DNA from 3 places in the Paenibacillus sp. FSL K6-4396 genome. Region 2 is predicted to be linked to each of the others. Evidence: predicted binding sites of a transcription regulator. Region 2 holds the regulator's gene; each other region holds the start of a gene.
The links. The regulator Rex, encoded in region 2, represses fermentation and respiration genes when NADH is low (regulators of the CRP and FNR family bind a similar motif). The targets are predictions, from matches to a motif close to TTGTGAAATATTTCACAA.
Positions count from the first base shown of each region.

Region 1: MHB85_RS29360 (cytochrome ubiquinol oxidase subunit I) is a predicted target of Rex. The motif match lies at 2,689-2,706, and genes of this name have one in related genera.
Region 3: adhE (bifunctional acetaldehyde-CoA/alcohol dehydrogenase) is a predicted target of Rex. The motif match lies at 3,886-3,903, and genes of this name have one in related genera.

Region 1 covers NZ_JBBOCR010000001.1:6,722,826-6,729,804, forward strand. The annotation lists gene cydD (thiol reductant ABC exporter subunit CydD) at 1-150, opposite strand, end outside; gene cydB (cytochrome d ubiquinol oxidase subunit II) at 152-1,207, opposite strand; gene MHB85_RS29360 (cytochrome ubiquinol oxidase subunit I) at 1,152-2,567, opposite strand; gene MHB85_RS29365 (tetratricopeptide repeat protein) at 3,035-4,327, shown strand; gene MHB85_RS29370 (glycosyltransferase) at 4,327-5,319, shown strand; gene MHB85_RS29375 (glycosyltransferase family 4 protein) at 5,321-6,859, shown strand; gene MHB85_RS29380 (class I SAM-dependent methyltransferase) at 6,856-6,979, shown strand, end outside.
Region 2 covers NZ_JBBOCR010000001.1:4,378,107-4,385,085, forward strand. The annotation lists gene MHB85_RS18865 (hypothetical protein) at 1-133, opposite strand, end outside; gene MHB85_RS18870 (cell wall elongation regulator TseB-like domain-containing protein) at 434-964, opposite strand; gene MHB85_RS18875 (amidohydrolase) at 983-2,311, opposite strand; gene MHB85_RS18880 (redox-sensing transcriptional repressor Rex) at 2,298-2,951, opposite strand; gene dinG (ATP-dependent DNA helicase DinG) at 3,170-6,031, opposite strand; gene MHB85_RS18890 (tetratricopeptide repeat protein) at 6,173-6,820, opposite strand; gene panD (aspartate 1-decarboxylase) at 6,914-6,979, opposite strand, start outside.
Region 3 covers NZ_JBBOCR010000001.1:4,708,768-4,715,746, forward strand. The annotation lists gene pflB (formate C-acetyltransferase) at 1-252, opposite strand, end outside; gene adhE (bifunctional acetaldehyde-CoA/alcohol dehydrogenase) at 1,193-3,805, opposite strand; gene MHB85_RS20720 (Crp/Fnr family transcriptional regulator) at 4,236-4,952, shown strand; gene MHB85_RS20725 (hypothetical protein) at 5,040-5,798, opposite strand; gene MHB85_RS20730 (hypothetical protein) at 5,951-6,682, opposite strand; gene MHB85_RS20735 (winged helix-turn-helix transcriptional regulator) at 6,874-6,979, opposite strand, start outside.

The DNA of each region.
Region 1 (6,979 bases), 2.3 Mb from region 2:
CGTTATGGATGAACCTTCAAACAATGCCGTGATGGCCTGTGCCAGCCATTTGGCTTGCATAATGATCGTCATCGCCTGTAACAGTACCAGCGCTGATGCCAGCGCGAGTACTGGCCGGATGCCCGGCAGCTTCAGCAGCCCCCGTCCCATATCAGTACTCCAGGTGGTGCTGCTCGTTCAGACGTTTGCGGAAGATATAATAACTCCAGATCTGATAGCCAAGAACAAACGGCAGCAATGTGCAAGCTACAATGGTCATTACTTTCAATGAATACGCACCGGATGCGGCGTTGTATACAGTCAGGTCATATGCCGCTCCAAAGGAACTCACCATCACTCTTGGGAACAGTCCAATAAAGACCGAGGCAAAGGCAATTGCAATCACTGCTCCAGTCATACCAAAAGCCCAGCCTTCACGCTTCTGACGAACAAAGTATGCCGCAAGTGCAAGCGCGACTGCGCCAAGTACAACCATGATCCAAAGAGCCCAGCCCCGTACGGCGAACACATCCGTCATGAAATACGTCATTAACGCGTAAACAGCGAGTAGTGCAGCCAGCGGCAGCATCAATTTTTGTGCTGTCTTCAAGGCACGCTCTCTTAGATCACCAACTGTTCGTAGTGATGCAAACAGCAATCCATGAACGAGACACAACAGCGTTACGCTCAAGCCACCAATCACGGTGTACGGATTAACAATATCGAGGAATCCTGCACGCAACTGCATCTCCCCATCAATGGGCAGACCCTTCATGAACGTGGCAAAGACTACGCCGAACAGGAAAGGCAGGAGAGCGCTGGATACCACAATGATGATATCCCATGTTTTGCGCCAGCGCTGCTGTTTCATTTTACTGCGGAATTCGAAGGCAACCCCGCGACCAATCAAGCCGAGTAACACGACCACAAGCGGCAGGTAGAAACCACTGAACATCGTGGCATACCAGTGCGGGAAGGCAGCAAACATTGCGCCCCCTGCTGTAATCAGCCATACTTCGTTACCATCCCAGAACGGACCAATCGAGTTGATCAGGGTCCGGCGTTCACGATCCGTTTTGGCAATAATGCCTGTAGACATCCCCACACCAAAATCAAAACCTTCCAAAAAGAAGAAACCAACAAACAATACGGCAATCAGCAAAAACCACAACTCACTTAGTGACAACGGAATAACCTCCATCCACGCCGAACGGATCGGCCGATTCATCGTGATCTTCCGGCTTATCGACCGCAAATGGTCCTGCCTTGATCTCACGTACGAACAGGTATACCATCACGATACCAAGAACCGTATACGCGGCTGTGAACGCAATCGTGGAGAACAGGATCATTCCTGCGGATACGTTCGGTGAGACCCCGGCCTCGGTGGTCATATAACCAAATACCGTCCATGGCTGTCTTCCAACCTCGGTCATGATCCAACCTGATGTATTGGCGATAAACGGCAGGGAGATGGCAAATACCATCAGACGCATAAACCACTTTCCAGCGACCTCCAGCTTCTTGCGCACAGCCAGAAACGTACCGTACAGAGCCAGCACAATCATCAAACCACCCGCTGCGATCATAATACGGAAACTCCAGAACGTTGTCCGTACCGGCGGGATGTAGTCCCCCGGTCCATACGTCTGCTGATACTCAGCATTCAGTTCCTTCATGCCTTTGACACTACCGGAGAACTTGCTGTAGGACAGGTAACTGAGCAATCCAGGGATTTTGATCTCACCCGTACTCTCCTGTTTATCCGGATCGATAAAAGCGACCACCGTCCATGGTGCCGGATCTTCTGTCGTTGTCCATGTGCCTTCACTGGCTGCCATCTTCATCGGCTGTGTCTCCACGAGATATTGAGCCTGGAAGTGTCCAGAGAAAGCTACACCAAATGAAGAAACAAGAGCGATAATGATCGCGATATTAAACGATTTGCGGAAGATCTCCACATCCTGCTTCTTCATTAATTTGTAGGCACTGATCCCGGTTACAACAAAGGCCCCTGTCATCAATGCCCCAAAAATCGTATGTGGGAACTCGACGAGCAACTGACCATTCGTGATGAGTGCAAAGAAATCATTCATCTCGGCTCGGCCGTTGTTAATCTCAAACCCGACCGGATGCTGCATAAATGAATTGGCTGCCAGAATCCACAGCGCGGACAGGAATGTGCCGACAAACACCAGCCAGATGCAGGCCAGGTGCACTTTTTTGGACAAACGATCCCATCCAAATATCCACAAACCAATAAATGTAGACTCCATAAAAAACGCCAGTAGCGCTTCAATAGCCAGTGGCGCACCGAACACGTCCCCGACAAATCGGGAGTACTCGGACCAGTTCATACCGAACTGAAACTCTTGCAAAATACCTGTGACTACCCCGACGGCAAAGTTAATCAGGAACAGCTTGCCCCAGAACTTCGCCATCGTTTTGTAGATTTCCTTACCCTTAACAACGTACAACGTCTCCATGATTGCAACCAACAGTACAAGACCGATGGATAGCGGGACAAAAAAGAAATGGAAAATCGTTGTAAGTGCATATTGGATACGCGATAACATAATCGGATCCATACCGTTACCCCTTCTTTCTGTTCACTTCGCAGTATGCGTATCTGGCATTGAAGCTGCACCTTCGCTGTCTGTCCGCCAAATACGTTGATGAACGTATTGTGCCAGATTCCCTATTTTATACATGTGATAATTATCACAATCTCCGTCTCCAGAGCAAAAAAAAGTGATCCTGGTCACACAAAAGATAAAAATCAGCCTATTGTAGTGCGAATTCAAATATCTTTTTTTCAGTATCGAGAACGTGGAATGAAGCCAAAATGGAGGATTGGAGCTTAGGGAAGCTCTATAATGGCTTGCCTACTTCATCTATTCATGGAAGATACTCATGTTTGGGACGGAATGCCCATATGTTAGTCTCAGGCATATCATGCGAAGTACCGTGAGGGCTTTACATATGAAGTGAAAGCATGAAGTACATGCAGAACGAATGACGCGCCATATTACAGTCAAGGTGAGGTGAACGATTCATGGAAAAACCTGCGCCATTACCAGGTGAAGACTCCGAAGTCAGCCTGAATAAGGCCAGTACAACACAGTCCCCGGTCCGATATGTTCTCTTCCCCCGCAAAGGGGGCTGGTCATCCTTTCCCTATCCCGATATTGCTGCACTGCTGTCGATCGAGGGAGAGGTCTACTACGTCAGCAGCCTGACGCAAACAGAAGATGTACCTCCAGCCATTACCGTCATCTCCCTCCCTGAAGCCGAGCAGCTATTGCTGAAACCTCGCACCGTAGCCGTAGTCGCCCATCCCTACTGGCTAATAGCTACGGCTTCGCTGGAGCCTGAGCTATGTATTGCCCTGCTCCCTGAGCCTGCTGGAAACGAAGCAGAATCTCCGCTATGGGAGAGCAGTATTTCCAAACTGGTCGGCATCGCCGATCTGGTCGGCACATCCTCCGAAACACGTTATATGAAGCTGCTTTTCCAAGGCGTACGTGCCATCTGGCTGGGCGGTGAAGACCCTGCACCTGCAGGTACGATGCAAAAAGATGATCTCGAAGTCCCTCTCCGGGACTACGAACTGTTCTTCCTGCATGCGCTGCGGCAGATCCTGTCAGGCACTCCGGATAGCGTCACCCTGCTTCAATGCAGTGTACGTGCCGACTTCTACCGACAGCTCCGAGCCAAAGCAGGTGCACATGAGACGATATCCTTTTTGCTGGCAGCCTATGAGTACTTGCTTGAAGATCCGCGGTCTATCAATTCACTTCAAGAGGCATTCTCCCATGCGGTATTGAATGGTCGCGGTGACTGTGTAGTCTCCCACTATAGATTCCTGTCTGCCATTCATGCCCGGGCCGGACAGTTGGAGGACGCCCTGCGGGTGTATGGAATTAGTGCAGCCGATGAACAAGAACGGCATCATTATGAACAGTTATGTCGCTGGCTTGAGGCGGGAGAAGATCAACTTGTACGAGCGGAAGTACTGCGTATGAACGATGATTACGGAAATGCCCTGCGTATCCTTGACGAACTTGGCGGAGAAACCGCGAGACATTGGAAATTCCGCATCTACCAGGAGACTGGACGCGTGGAAGAGGCACTGGCGCTGGTGCATGCAGTCGATATTCAGGATGATGCCAGTCGCCGGGACTATCAGCAATTATCCGGCAGTGCGCTGGCACTGCGAGGGGAACGACACGGGGCAGTCCGACATTTCCTTGAGACAGCACTGGAGGATGAAGATGCGCTGGCCCGGATTGTCGAGCTGGAGCTGTTGGATCATGCCGTACAGCAATTGCTTGGGGAGGTGCCATGATGCTGGACCCGAAGAAGCGCAGGCAACAGTTGAATGGACCGATGGTGCACAGGAATATCCGAACCGAAACTACTTACACGCCAACCGAAATAGTCGATCGAACACATACAGACGCATTGGAAAGTGGAGATCATCCCCCGGATCATGTACAACCAACGCAGGACATCCGAAGCCAAGTGCATCACTGGAATGATTCACAAGGTCAGGCAGAACAGAATGCTGCTGTATCACAAGAGGAAACGAGTGTATTCAAAGAACCCTTCTCCATTCGTCGGGTTCGCAAAAGCAAAGGTAACAAGCTCACCGCCATGCTCCAGGTTCGCAATGAACGTGGCCGATACCTGGAAGAAGTATTGCATGATCTGAGTGAGTTCGTGGATGAGATCGTCATTGTGGACGATGCCAGCACAGACGGAACACCGGATATATGTAAATCCTACCCTAAGGTGGTCCGTCTGGAAGTACTGGAGAAACCGCTGTTCGCTGAGGAATGGCGTCTTCGCAACACTTTGTGGCAAGCGGCTGCGGGAACATGTCCCGACTGGTTGCTCTCAGTTGATGCGGATGAGCTGTACAGCTCAGAAGCCAAGAAAGCCATCCGCACGCTGATTAATCAGGAGTATGCGGACTGGTTTGCATTCCGTTTCTACGACATGTGGGGTGGCCGGACCCACTACCGGGAAGATGATCTCTGGTCTCTGCACAAACGGCATACCGCTTCACTTGTACGATATATGCCTGGATATCCTTATTTCTATCCACAACAGAATCATCATGTTCCCCGCCTTCCCTTGTCCTGCACGGTATTGCCTGGGGTCAGCACGGAATTGAAGGTTCAGCATCTCGGATGGGCAGGCAGTCTGGAGGACCGGGTTCGTAAATATTTGCGTTACAAGCGCATTGATCCCAGCGGTGAGTGGGGCAATCTTGCACATTACGAGTCTATTCTCGATCCGGAACCTCGGCTGATTCCCTGGAAGGAGGGACCGTGAGATGGGCGTGGTGAGTATTCTGACACATAGTTTCACCGACGGGTACAACCGGGAATTCGGTCGTGTATTTGGTGGTGGACTGGAACGCTATATTCTGGAACTGTGCAGTGTCATCCGTGGACTCGGGCATATTCCCGAAGTTCATCAACTGTCCTATTTTGAAGCATTCCAGACTCGGACGGAGCAGATTGACGTATTTGGTTATTCGTATGACATGGATAATGTACCGGAAGCCTTTGACCGGATGGCAGCCGCAGCGCGCGGCCCAGTGATCTATGCCAGCTGTCTGTGGCAACCCATCACCTACAAACCCGGCAGTCTTGGCATCTGTCACGGCATTAACTGGGATCGTCCCGGACTGTCACTGGAGACCAAACAACAAGTCGCGGAACATATTCAACTGGCTCTGGATGGACTCGTGCGCATTGTATCCGTGGATTCTCATTTTCAGACCTTTTGCCGGGCTGCGTGCACCTATACCGATCCAAGACAGGTTGTCCTGATTCCCAACGCAGTGGATACGTCCTATTTCACACCAGCCCCGCCAACACGGACCTTTGAGCAGAAACAGGAAGACGAATGGCTTGTCGCATGGAAGAATGATCTGGCGAGTCATGGAGAAAATGTTGGTGCAGTTATATCAGGGATGAAAGCTGAGGAAAGCCAGGCTGGACCAAGTGGTGATGGAGCGTACAGTGCGAAGGCTAACGGAGATGGAGGTGGGGATACAGACGATCAAGAACGAGAGGAGAAGGGAGCGGTAGATCCCGATTTGGAATTATCAAAACTGGAAACAGCCGAGGTAAATGGCGAAACGTATAGGGTTGCTCGTAACCTCCGAAATGCAACGGATTGGGCTACAGATGTTCTAGCAGAAGCAGATGCTGAATATCAGGTTAATGGTTTGACTCAGGAACAGGTTGAACAGAAAACTATGGATGTCCGCTTGACCTCTCCCCGCCCAATTCGCATTATATATCCGCGTCGAATCAGCATGGAACGGGGTATTATTCCAATGATGCTGGCAGCAGATAAGCTGCTGGGGGCTTTTCCGGATCTGGAGATTGAATTTGCCGGGGAACTGGTTGAAGGAAGTACGGTCGGGAGAGCCTTTCGTTATTGGCATCGTACTCATCCACATGCGGAGCGAATTAACCAGCGCACGTATGATTTCCGGGATATTCGGGAGGCCTACCATCAGGCAGATATCGCCGTAATTCCAACAATATTCTCGGAGGGTACCTCCTATGCCTGTCTGGAAGCGATGAGCTGTGGACTCCCGGTAATTGCCTCCAATGTTGGCGGATTGAATGATCTCATTCAGGATGGTTTTAACGGGCTTTTGGTACCTCCCGGCGAGCAGGAACTAACCGCTGCTCTGGTTCGTCTCGTACAGAATCGGGCCGAGCGAGAACGACTGGGAATCTATGCGCGCGAGACTGCACTGTCCTATGATCTTGCCAGGTGGCGGAGCCGGTGGAGCACGGTGTTGGAATCATTTTTGGCAGAGACAGGATTAAAGGAGGGAATTCGGGGATGATGGATACGCCCAAGGCACCGGAATTCATGGAATCAAGATACATTAGGCAAAGTGACCCTAAAACGGACACATTGGTCTTCCCCCTGCATCCGGCATGGTGGAGCCGTCCCTACGAATATG
Region 2 (6,979 bases):
CTCCATCGTACTGGGTTACCATTTTTTCAATCGGATTCTGCACAACCACCTGACGATATACAAACCAACCTCCAAACAACACAACGGCTGAAATGACGGCAGTTAAAGCAATAGGCAATACTTTTAGCTTCAAGTGAATTACCCCTCCCAGATTTTGGCCCAACCTACTGGCTTATTGGTATATACGAATATGTGCACATTGACTCCTGCGATAATTTCGACAGGATTATTTGTTTTGAATGTAACTTTGAGTACATAACTGAGTATATCACATCGTATATACATTTTCGAAGGCGAAAATATGAATAAATTATTAATTTTAACTATTTAAATCAAAAATGTTTACAGGCAACACAAAGAACCGGTTCAGTCGGATATCCGTCTGCCGGTTCTTTCATTTCTCTAATTCTCTAGTTATGTCACTCTATTTGTACTAGCTGTTCGGGAGTGTGTAGACCAGGTCCACCTGTTCTCCATTGCTAAAACGATAAAAGCGATAGTGGTTATGCGTACCGTCTTTATAATACACTTGCCACACATATATTCCATTCACAACTCCGGGCATGATTCGTTTAATCTCGCCGGCAGGAACTTCAGAACTGAAGCGATTGCGGATCTGCGCTTCGGACATGCCATTCTGCAGCAGCTCACTGTGTACAGCGTTTGCACCCTTAGCCGGTTCATTGTTTGCATCGAATTTAACCCAGACCATAACATCCTGGTTATCCTTATTTTTGCCGATCAGGGTCCAGTAGATGTTGTCTGAGCCTTCTTTATCTCCCCAGATGTACTTGCGCAATTCATCATAGGATGTAATGCCCAGTTGCTTCTGTGCTGCCTGTATAGCGAGAGCTTCTTCCTTACGCTGGTCCTGCGTGACATAGACGTAATAACGCTGAAGTCCAAACAGAATCAGAACCAGTGCAAGCAGCGAAATCCATATCCACTTCTTTTTTTTCTTCAAAAGTCGAACTTCCTTTCCCTATGATGCTCTGTCCTGCAATTTACGAGCAAGCAGACCATCAAATGCCAATTGAGCCTCACGCAAAATGCGTTCTTCATCCAGCGTCAGACATTCGCCGTGTTTGACCACTTGTTTTCCATCCACCCATACGTGCTCAACATCTTTGGCAGAAGCCGAGTAGATCGTATGTGAGATCAGGTCTGTATGTGGATAGAAATGTGCCTGTTCAATGTCAAGAGCGATAAAATCAGCCTTCATGCCGACCTCAAGTGCTCCGGTATTGTTCAAGAAAATGGATTTGGCACCGTATGACGTTCCGAGGAGTAACGCTTCGCCTGCTGGCACAGCCGTCGGGTCACCAGATACACCTTTGTGGATCAATGCAGCCAGTCTCATTTCCTCGAACATATCCAGGTTGTTGTTGCTTGCCGGTCCGTCTGTTCCGAGTGACACGGTAACTCCTGCTTTCAGTAACGCTGGTACCCGCGCAACACCGGAAGCAAGTTTCAGGTTACTTCCCGGGTTATGGGATACAGCCACATCATGACGGGCCAGAATCTCAATCTCTTCGTCATTCAGATGCACAGCATGTGCAACCAGGGATGGACGTGAGAAAAAGCCCAGTTTCTCCAGATGTGCCACAGGACGCAGTCCATAATCAGCCACGTTCTGCTCCACTTCACGAAGCGTTTCAGACATATGTGTATGGAGAGGAAGGTTCAGGTCGTTCGCGACCTGCACAAGCTTCTCTATGTAGTCAGGAGGGCATGTATATGGGGCGTGTGGCGAGATTACAGTTGTAATGCGACCATCTGCCTGTCCATTCCACTCACGTGCAAACGCTGCCGACTCCTCCAGTTTCCGCAGTTGCTCTTCTTCCGAGCACAGCCCGATTACACCACGTGCCAGTGCTGCTCTAACGCCGGATTGCTCCACAACTTTGGCAACTTGATCCATGTGATCGTACATGTCCAGGAAAGCTGTAGTTCCGCCTTTCAACATTTCAAGCACCGATAGCGAAGTTCCCCAATATACGTCTTGTGAAGTCATTTTCGCTTCCATCGGCCACATTTTTTCCTGCAACCATACTTGCAACGCAAGATCATCTCCGTGCCCTCTGAGCAACGACATTGCTGCATGACCATGCGTATTGATCAGACCCGGCAGGAAGAACAGTCCTTTTCCATCCACTTTGGTACAATTTTTGTCTCCATCCGGCAATGTCTCACCAATATGCACAATCTTGTCATCCTCGACAACCATGTATCCTTGAACCACGTTCCATGTTGTGCCACCTTCATTAACGGCAAATTTGCCGTTGTGAATTACCCATCTATTTGTTGTCATCTTCCTCGTCGTCCTTTCCAGTCTCCAAGTAATAGGCCAAACTAAGCAGATCCGTTGTAAAGTCAGCATGGTGAATGCGGATATGCGGCGGTGTTTTTAGAATGGTTGGTGCAAAATTAAGAATCGCTTCGATTCCGGATTCAATAAGCTGATCGGCTACATTTTGGGCTTCCGTATCCGGAACCGTGATAATTCCGATGCGGATGTTTTCTGTTTTAACCGCTTCCGTCAATTCATTCATTGGTTTTACCGTCAAACTGTTAATTTGACTACCAATCTTCGGTCCATATGCATCAAATACAGCAACAATCTTCATGTTGTCTTTCAGATATGCATTGTAGTTGGACAAGGCTTGACCGAGATTACCCGCTCCTACCAGAGCTACATTAATTTGCTGATCGATTTTGAGAATGTGACGAATTTTCTCGATCAAATAGGATACATCATACCCGATCCCTTTACGACCAAAATCACCGAAGTAAGCCAGGTCTTTACGAATTTGGGCCGGATTCAGATCCAGCCTCTGTCCAAGCTCTTGAGAAGAAACAGTAGCCACCTCACGCTGATGTAACTCGTTCAAATAACGCAAGTATACAGGCAGACGTCGTACCACCGCTTCCGAAATTTTATCCGATTTCATTCTTGCTCCCCCTTACCAAGGCCACGATAAAATAATAGATGAAAAGATGAGCATTCTGTATAAACTCAAAGATAAACATGACATTTTATACAGAATGCTCCTTGTAATTTAGGTTATAAGTTCTTACGTGCAACTGCTTTAATCGGATACGGAAATATCTAATAAAGTTTAACGCCAAACGATAGTCTCATGCAATGATATAACGAACAAAACAACCATTATTCTTGTTCATTAACAGGTTTTTCTAACCACTCGGTAATTCGTGGAACCATTTGCTCCGTGAGCATATGCTCCATTTTGGGACCAGGTAATGAATATAAAAAGAATTTACCATAGTACGCTTCAATCACCCGTGTATCATAAACAATGACAATTCCTCTGTCCTTCGCTGTACGCACCAACCGGCCAAATCCCTGCTTGAAACGAATGACCGCTTGCGGCACGGACAGTTTCATGAATGGATTTTTCTTCTGTTCCTGAAGCAACTCACTCTTGGCTTCCACCAACGGATGATTCGGTGGCTGGAAAGGCAGTCGCACAATAGCGAGACAGGTTAGCGCCTCTCCCGGGATATCTACACCCTCCCAGAAGCTGCTTGTACCCAGAAGTACCGTAGCTTTGGCATCTTGGAACCTGCGAGTCAGCTTAGAGCGGCTTCCACTGTCAACGCCTTGCCCAAGCAACGAGATGTCGTTACCAGATAGCGCCTCCTTCAGCGGATCATAGACCTGTCGCAACATCTTGTATGAAGTAAACAGAACCATCATGCGTCCACGCGTGGCAATTGCCGTCTCTGCAAGTGATTGCACCAGCATATTAACAAAGTGCGCATCACCCACACTACCCTTCACACTCGGGAAATCACGCGGAATCACCAGAAGTGCCTGATCGCGATAGTTGAAAGGTGATGGCAGCATCGACGTTAACAACCGATTATTCTCGGAAGCTTCCTGCAAGCCAAGCTGTTCAATCATGAACTGGAATGATTTATCTACCGAAAGCGTAGCCGATGTAAGCACAACACTTTTCTTTTTATCAAAAAATAAATCCTTAAGTTGTGCACTGACATCTACAGGTACAGCATACAGCTGGAGAGATTTGCTGCGGAATTGACCACTGGCTTCCATCCAGTACACCGTTTTGGCATCATCCATACGCATGAAGAAACGCAGATTCTCCTTCAATGTGGTCAGATCTTTCAGCAATCCTGTAATGTCCGTAATCAGACTATCCGATTGATAATCATCCTGATCCTCTTTCACTTCAAGCAGCAATTTGTCCCCTTTGCGAACCAAATCGCCCAGAGTCACATAGATCTGGTTCTCCAGATCCTGCAACTCCTGCCATTTTGCAGGTTTCTGAGAAGCTTTCAGACGCAGGGAAAATTGCCCCGTCTCTCCCGGTGAAGCATCACTTCGTTCAGGCAACAGACCGAACAAGGCATCACTCATACGATCCCACAGCTCCTTAACTTCAAGAGCGAGCGGGAACATCTGATCCACCATGGAACCCCATTGCACCGAATTTTCATGCCCGGATAACTGCGAACGAAGCATAGGCAGCTGTCCATTACGACTGTCTTTAAACAGGCGGGTCAGTGTATGAACCAAGGTGAAATATTTCATATGCATTCCAAGATGTTTACCAGCGACATCCTCCAGATGATGTGCTTCATCGATCACAAGACTCTCATAGGCTGGCAGCAGCTGATGCGCGGCTTTCACATCCGTAAATAATTTGGAGTGATTGGTGATTACAATATCAGACAACCCGGCCTCATGTTTGGCACGATGGTAGAAACATTTGCGGAACCATGGACATGATCTTCCCAGACAAGACTCAGATTCGCTCTGTACCGTCTCCCAGAAGTCCCCTCCGCGTCCGCTAAGGTTAAGTTCCTCATCATCTCCGGTTTCGGTCTGCGTAAGCCAGACAATCATCTGAGCAGCTGTGAAATAATCCTCTTTAGGTGTGGCGAATTCACGTTTATTGATTTTGTGTTCAAATTTGCGCAGGCACAGGTAATGTCCACGCCCTTTGAATACAGCAGCCTTAAACGGGAACGGAACCACTTGAGTCAGCATCGGAATGTCCCGCTCTCTCAATTGCTCCTGCAGGTTGATTGTATGCGTGCTGACCATAACTTTCTGTTCTTGCTTCACACTTTCGTAAATAGCAGGCAAGAGATAACCCAGAGATTTACCAGTGCCTGTTCCTGCTTCGATCAAGAGATGTTTCTCTTCATCCAGGGCTTGCCTTACACTGCTGAACATCTGAGTCTGCGCTTCACGCTCTTCGTAATGATCCAGCGTATCCTTCAGGTTCTCCCGAACCTGGTCCATAAACTGTTCGAAGCTTACACTATCGAGGGGGTTAGCCTCCCGCTCATCGCGTGGTGCACCTATATCAGTCCAATCACTTACATTAAGAGCAAGCTGACGATAATAGGTATGTCCGTCCAGATCCTGAATCGGCTCTGCTTCCTTCTCACTGCGCATTCCGTCCAAAAACCAACCCAAGTCACTGTCTTCTGGTGCAAACAGATCACTGAGGCGCTGAATCGTTATGAGCGGTAATTCCTTTAACTCATCCAGACATTTGAGCAGCACATAGGCTGTCGCCAGTGCATCACTGTCTGCCTGGTGAGGGCGATCATGTTGAAATCCAAATTCGGAAGACACATAACCAAGTTGATAAGAACCCAGTGATGGGAATGTAATCTTCAGAAAATCAATCGTGTCCAGAATGCGGCCAGTGAACGGCAAATACCCGCAACGGTCAAGAGCATTCTGCAAAAAGTGAAAATCAAAAGCGACGTTGTGTCCAACAAGCACCACATCATTAAGCAGCGGAACCATCTCCATCATCATCTCTTCAAGTGAAGGAGCGTCCGCCACATCTTCATCGGTAATACCCGTCAACCCCGAAATAAACGGGGGAATCGGTACACCAGGGTTCACATAAGAACTATATATTTGAGTTATGCTGTAGTCATGATCTATGATGGCAAGTCCGGCCTGTATAATCTCACCGTCGGACTGCGTGCCGGTTGTTTCGAAATCCAATACGGCAAATTTCATTGCAATGTACGGTCCCTTCCATTCCAGTCTATGTTACAGCATAGCAAAAAAAAGGGGATTTGAAAATTAACTGACAAAAAAGCGGTGTCCCCGCCGCTATGCCAAAGGAGGGAACACCGTTTTTTGTCGCCGAATTCCCGCTTAATGAAGGGTCGTCAGCTGATTAGCATATTGCAATTTTCCCCTGTTCAACCTGCAAGCTTCCATGTTGTACAGTGGTTCGGTCAATGTCGGGTCATACTGAAGGGCCTGTGCAAAGAGTGAGCATGCAGCTTCGGGATTCGCAAGCTTGGCTTGAATACAGCCCAGGGCGTTACATACAAGCCCTTTTAATCGAGGAGAACCCTTAAGGTACATGATCTGCTGCAAATGTGTCCCGGCTTCCGCCATTTGTTCCAGATTCAGATACGCGAGCGCCAGGTAAAAACGTGTCAATGCACTCTCCGGATGGTCGGTCACAACCCGGGAGAACTGCATGATCGCCTGCGGATACATCTGTAATTTGAAATAGCCCTGACCTCGACTGAAACATTCCAGATGGAGTTCAGGCAGAGCAGTAACAGCTTCCTGTTCCGGTTCAAGGGAAGTAGGCTTATCCATCTCCCGCTCCCTCACCTGGCTCATCTTTTCTTCAAACATCAGCCATTCATCCAGCATTCCGTCACTCATCCGCTTAAGCAAATTCCACTTTTGCAGCAATTCCTGTTTGTTTAGGCCTTCAGCGGAAGGATAGCTCTTGATAATTTCATCTAACATGTCGTTCATTTCTGCGAAAACATGCTGGAACATCGATGCATCCCCACCCTTGAAAAAATGGATTAGTGCAGTGACCTGTACTCATTTTTTGCTTCAAGGGCCGATTTCATTCTCCTTACCAGTCGATTACATAATTGTTGCGTGGACTTCCTGTTTCATTGTTTGTACAGGTTTATTCTGTCCATCTACAAA
Region 3 (6,979 bases), 330 kb from region 2:
AATAGTCGCTGGTGTGTTCACATCAACGTCAAGGACACCGCCGTTATCCCGTTCTTTTTTGGTCAGATCAGATACGATCTCCCACAATTCTTTGGTATTCTGGGTTGCATCTGCGAGGAACGCTTCATCACCGTAATACGGAGACAAGTTGTGTGCCAGAAAATCATTCACGTCTACGGATTTGGTCCATGTTCCTTTGGTAAAGTTTCTCCAGCCTGTTTGTTGTTTGACATCTTTTTCAATCACCGACATCGTAATCCCTCCACTAATTTGGATTTCTGGACACATAACATCTTGCTTCATTCGTATCATTGTGTGCCCAGAGCCGCGATTAATGTGAATTGTTTCACATAAACCGGAACATGTTCTCTCTACTTGGGAACCGGAACCGCGGAATGAATGTTTTTCTTACATTTTCAGTATACGACTTGGGGCTTTCATCATCTGTGATTTTTGTCACAAAGTCAGTGAACTAACTCACTCCACCTGCGCTGTGTCCCAATGAACCCTGTAAATTCACACTTAGCCACTGCGCGGGCAGAACAACTTCCGATCGCTGTTATCCCCGGATTTTTTCGATTTTATTTTTCAAAGGGGAAAATCCGGGGATAAAGGCGAACGCTCCGCATCTTCAGTTTTTTCTGCCCTCTCCGTTATTGTGTGAACATCTGGATCAAACAACCTCATCACGGATTCCGTGTAACCTCTTTAGGACCATTGCTCCCTTAAACTCGGAGCAAACAAGGACTTTGATCATTTCCTGAAAAACAGGTGCTTCGCTCTTCTGTTTTTCTGCCCTCTCCGTTATTGTGTGAACATCTGGCTCAAACAGCCACCTCACGGATTCCATGCCACCTCTTTAGAACCCTTTGCTCCTCTATGCTCGGAGCAAACAAGGACTTTGATCATTTCCTGAAAAACAGGTGCTTCGCTCTTCTGTTTTTCTGCCCTCTCCGTTATTGTGTGAACATCTGGCTCAAACAGCCACCTCACGGATTCCATGCCACCTCTTTAGAACCCTTTGCTCCTCTATGCTCGGAGCAAACTAAATCTTAGAATAAAACCTGAAAAACAGGTGCTTTGCTCTCCTATTTTTCTGCCCTCTCGTTATTGTGTGTAAGACGGCAATCGGGGCTCCCCTCTCGGGGAACCCTGATCTTCTTGCCGTAAGGCACGCTTCGTTCTAGATTTGTTATTCAAACTTTCCGTAGAAAGCGTTGCGGTATACATCAGCCAGTTCAGTTACCAACGGCAACTTCGGATTGGCGGTTGTACATTGGTCTTCGAAGGCACGGTCAGCCAGATAATCTACATGTGCTTCAAAGTCTTTGGCATCAAATCCGATTTCCTGGAACGATTCTTCAATGCCCAATGTTTTGTTCAGTTTGCGAATGGCATTGATAAGACTGGTTACGCCTTCTTCTGTTGTACGTGCAGGCAATCCCAGAATCCGGGCAATTTCGGCATACCGCTCATCCGCTATAAAGTGCGAATATTTCGGGAACGATGCAAATTTGGTCGGTTTTTTCGCGTTGTAACGAATGACGTGCGGCATCAGGATCGCATTGGTGCGTCCGTGTGCGGTGTGGTACTGACCGCCCCATTTATGCGCCAAGCTGTGGTTAATGCCCAGGAATGCGTTGGCAAACGCCATACCGGCAATGGTGGAAGCATTATGCATTTTCTCACGAGCCAGTTTATCTCCTTGCAGCGCAGATTGCTCCAGGTATTGGAATACCAGTTGGATTGCTTTGATCGCAAGTCCATCCGTGTAATCATTTGCCATAACAGATACATAAGCTTCAATCGCATGAGTCAGTACGTCCATACCTGTATCGGCAACGGCTGTTCTAGGCAGGGAGTATACGAACTCCGGATCGACAATCGCTACGTCTGGTGTCAGCTCATAATCTGCCAATGGATATTTGGTGTTACCTTGATTTTTATCCGTAATAACCGCGAACGATGTTACTTCAGAACCTGTACCTGATGTGGTTGGGATCGCTACAAATTTCGCTTTTACGCCGAGACGTGGATATTTGTAGATCCGTTTGCGGATATCCATGAATTTTTGTTTCAGATCGTTGAAGTCCGTGTCTGGATATTCATAGAACAACCACATGGCTTTGGCAGCATCCATCGGTGATCCACCGCCGAGTGCGATAATGCAGTCTGGTTGGAAGCGGCGCATCATTTCGGTTCCGCGATCTACTGTTGTTGTGGATGGATCTGGCTCAACATCGGAGAATACTTCGATCGCTACTGGCATTTGGCGTTGACGCAGATAGTGTTCTACCTTTTCAACATATCCAAGTTTCACCATCATGGCATCCGTAATAATCGCCACACGTGTGATATCAGGCATTTTGGCAAGATACTGTGTTGCCCCTTTTTCGAAGTAGACTTTGTTCGGCACTTTGAACCATTGCATATTCACGGTACGGCGAGCCACCCTTTTCACATTGATTAAGTTCACAGCGGTTACGTTAGAAGAAGTCGAGTTACGTCCGTATGATCCGCATCCCAGTGTCAATGATGGCATATTTGTGTTGTAGATATCCCCGATGGCACCGTGTGTGGATGGTGAGTTCACAATAATCCGTCCAGTTTGCAGACGATCTGCGAATTTGCCAATCACTTCTTCATTTGTGGAATGGATAACCGAGGAGTGACCCATGCCGCCAAAAGCAACCACTTCTGCTGCACGTTCAATTCCCTCTGCTGCCGTTTTAACTTTGTAACAAGCGAGTACCGGACTTAATTTCTCAGCCGACAATGGGAATTTCGTACCTACCCCTTCAATCTCGGCCACGAGAATTTTGGTGCCTGCTGGAACTTCAATTCCGCACAACTTCGCAATGCTCACCGCAGATTGACCAACAATCGCCGGGTTCACCGCACATTTCTCGGCATTAATCGCACCTGCTGTCAATTTTGCTGCTTCATCTTTGTTAACAAAGTAACAGCCATTTGCAATCATTTTTTTCTTCACTTGATCAAAGATCGGTTCTTCAATGATGACCGCTTGCTCGGAAGCACAGATCATGCCGTTGTCGAAAGACTTGGACAGGATCAAATCCGTTACTGCCTGATTGATATCCGCGCTTTTCTCGATGAAACAAGGTACGTTACCTGGTCCTACGCCCAGTGCAGGTTTACCACAGCTGTACGCTGCACGTACCATGCCTGATCCGCCTGTTGCCAGAATGAGAGCCACATCATTGTGATTCATCAGTTCGTTTGTACGATCCATGGAAGGATCATCAATCCATTGAATACAATCTGCTGGTGCACCATGTTTCACAGCCGCTTCCAGCAGGATTTTGGCAGCTTCCCGGCTACAATTCTGTGCAGATGGGTGGAAACCAAAGATGATCGGGTTACGCGTCTTGATGGAAATCAATGCTTTAAACATCGTCGTTGATGTTGGATTGGTAACTGGTGTAATCCCCATGATAATGCCGACCGGCTCCGCAATTTTCTGGAAGCTTTCATACTCGTTATCTTCAATCACACCTACGGTTTTGTCATACTTGATGCTGTGGTACACATATTCTGTTGCAAATATATTTTTGGTGATTTTATCCTCATACACTCCGCGGCCTGTTTCTTCTACGGCCATCTTGGCGAGCATCATGTGTTTATCCAGACCCGCAAGCGCCATCGCTTGCACAATCCGGTCAATCTGCTTCTGGTCCATCTTCATGAATGCGGCGTGTGCTTTATTCGCTTTGTCGATTAACGTTTGAATATACTGACCTGCTGTCGGTTCTTTTGCTGGGGCGACTTCGTTCTTTACAGCCATCTCCCTCATCCTCCTAAAGGTTCGTATTAGTTTGTCTCTCTCGTTTACATTCACATCGTAACATGACAATAAACTTAATTATGTGATTTTTTTCACAAAGTATAACAAATTTAATTTAAGTTTTGTAGTGTCCTTCATACGACCATTTTCACTTCCTATTTAAAATATAGGGCTGTAAAATTCATCCTCTCCACTAAAAGTGAATTTTATCACAATGTTTGAAATTTCGTCATTTTTGCCCCCTTTCCTTCCCCCTCAAACGGTAAGATTAGGTATATACTGAACTTAAAAATTGAACCACCGCAATTTGTACCGTCCTTCCTCCCGGCCGAGATGACCCTGATCAGGACGGCAACGGTTTGCGGCAAACCTCGGAGACTACTGGAAACTACAGAAGGTCGTCCGATGGACATAAAGGGGAGATAGACTTATGACAGAACTAACAACTGTACTGGAAAAGCGCGGCAATACCAATTGTTTCTCGGAAGCGAATTTCAACCATTTGCTGGTTACCATGAAAGATAGAACCTATCCGGAAGGTACACATCTGTACTGGGAAGGAGACGTCTCTGACAAACTTTATTATATGAAACGGGGCCGTGCACAGATCACCAAATCCACGGATGAAGGCAAGGAACTAATCATGTACATGTATCAGTCCGGTGATATGATTGGGCAGGCTGATCCCTTTTTTGGCTCTAAACACAGCTTCTCAGCGGAAGTGCTGGAGGATAGTGAGATCGGTGTACTGGAGCATAAAGACCTGGAGATGTTAATCTGCCAGCATTGTGACTTTGCGATCGACTTTATGAAATGGATGGGCATCCACCACCGGTTGACACAGACCAAATTCCGGGATCTCATGTTATATGGCAAACCGGGTGCACTTTGCTCCACCCTCATTCGGTTGTCGAATTCGTATGGTGAGCCGCATGGAGAGCATGTCATTATTCACAAAAAAATTACCCACACGGACCTGTCCAATATGATTGGAGCCACTCGTGAAAGTGTAAACCGCATGTTAAGCGACCTGCGTAAGAAAGATGGGATTGAATATGACAATGGCATGATTGTCATCAAAGATCTGAAGATGCTGCAAGGAATCTGTCACTGTGAACTTTGCCCGAACGAGATCTGTCGTATTTAATATTTGACTATGCTAATCGGATGTTGCTTATATATTTAATGAAAAAAAGCCCAGTTCTCTAAAAAGAGATTGGGCTTCTTGGTATACTTAGGATGCATTGGTCAATTCAAGCTTTACCGCATCACGTGGATTCAATTTCATGTCCAGACCATTTTCCATTAATTCTTTGTCATTCACCATAATGACCCATCGCTCATTCATACGAGGCGTAACATTCTCGACCGAAACAACAAATTTGTTATTCTCCGACATTCTTACAATGCCGCTGGACTTCAACACATCACGAACTGTGCACTCTTGAACGTAGACGCCGGCATATTGACGATTAAGGGTTGGCATAATGTTTCCACCGCTAACCTTGAGTAACGTTGTCTGATATGCAACGCCATCCCCCTCACTGTCAGCGGCTTTCACGTAAATGATCACTTCATCTTTGGCATGAAGTTCCATGTCCCAATCTTCCTGCTCAATATCCTTGCCATTCAATTTGACAGCCCAGCTAAGCGAAGAATCCAGAGAAACTTCACCGACGGATTGAATCCGTTTGCCATCTGCCGTAAAATCGACCAGTCCGCTATTGAGTAATGCTTTTTTGAGTGTCAAACCCTCACTAAAATCTCGCTTAATGGACTTTGTTGCATCAGGCAAAAACGTACTGCCATCTACAGCCACTGTGATTGTATTCGCTGTTTCTGTCTCTTTGACAATTGGCTGCTCAGAAGGCTGTGTCTCACTACAACCAGCCAAGATCGCCAGTAGGAGCAAACATATACCTATGTAACCGGGGATTTTCTTCATCATGTAGGTAACACCACCCTGCGTAAAATCATTCACCCTGTTGTCCATAACCTCTATTATGGCACAACCTTCGGCAAAAAAAAGTGTCAAAGCCGTTACTTTTATTGCGCGTGCCCTCCAGAGAGGGCTTATACAACAAAGAGAGCCTGCACACAGGCTCTCCAATCGATATCATTTTTATGTTCTCATTGGTTACGTTATCACTGGACACTAGCCTGCATATATGTCCGTCCTCCATCGCCATCTTTCAGATATGGATTAAGCCCAAAGAACTGCTCCTCAGATACGTATACACCTGTCAGCAATCGCCCTTCAAGCAATCCACCGTCCACCTGCACGCAGCATGAAGGTGCGTCTACATACTCCTGATACAACGGAATCTGCCCATATTGTTGATGTACCTTGAACACCTTCCCTTGCTCATGCAAAGGTCGTTCCGAAAAATAGGTAGGCACAATATAACGGGCAATGACATCCAGTTCCTGCACGCTGTAAAAGGGTTCATCACCCAGCCATGGTGCAAACATTCGAATCTTCTCATATTGTGACCAAACAACCGCCTGAATCAGCATTTCTGCCTGAACCAGCCGACCTTCTCCCACATCCAGAACCAACCGCTTACCATGGATGGTTTCTTCCATCTGAGAAGTCGTTGAATCAGGTTGTCCCAGCTCACATCCGATACACTTCCAGCCCCTGGACGTTTGAATCCATTTTTGCAGCACCGCCGGAGCTAATCTCGGACCATCGCTGTTCACAGAATGCGTATTCACTTCGGCAAGATCATCCTTAATTGAACGGGAATATGCTGTGCGCTTGAACAACTCCGCAGCTTTTTTATAAATTAGATGGACCTGAATGGATGCGCTCTCAAGTTCTGCAATATCTTCTTTGCCGTAGCGTACTTCACGGGATAAGCTTTCTTCTCTCATGACAAGTGGGCCTCCTTCGCTCCGGCCGTCTGTGGCCATTTTCTATAGATTATACTACAACTCATGACAACATGTGCATAGCCCAAGAGAAAAACGCCGATCAACCTAATACTTAAGACAAAAACCCCTGATTTCCACGGAAATCAGGAGTCTATGTCATTCATGTAACAAAAGTGGGTGATGCTTATACGTTAGTCAACCCACTGCTCAGCCCAGTCTTGAATTTGATTCATGACGGGCTGGAGCGCTCTACCTTTTTCCGTCAGTTCATATTCAATACGAACTGGCGTCTCGGGA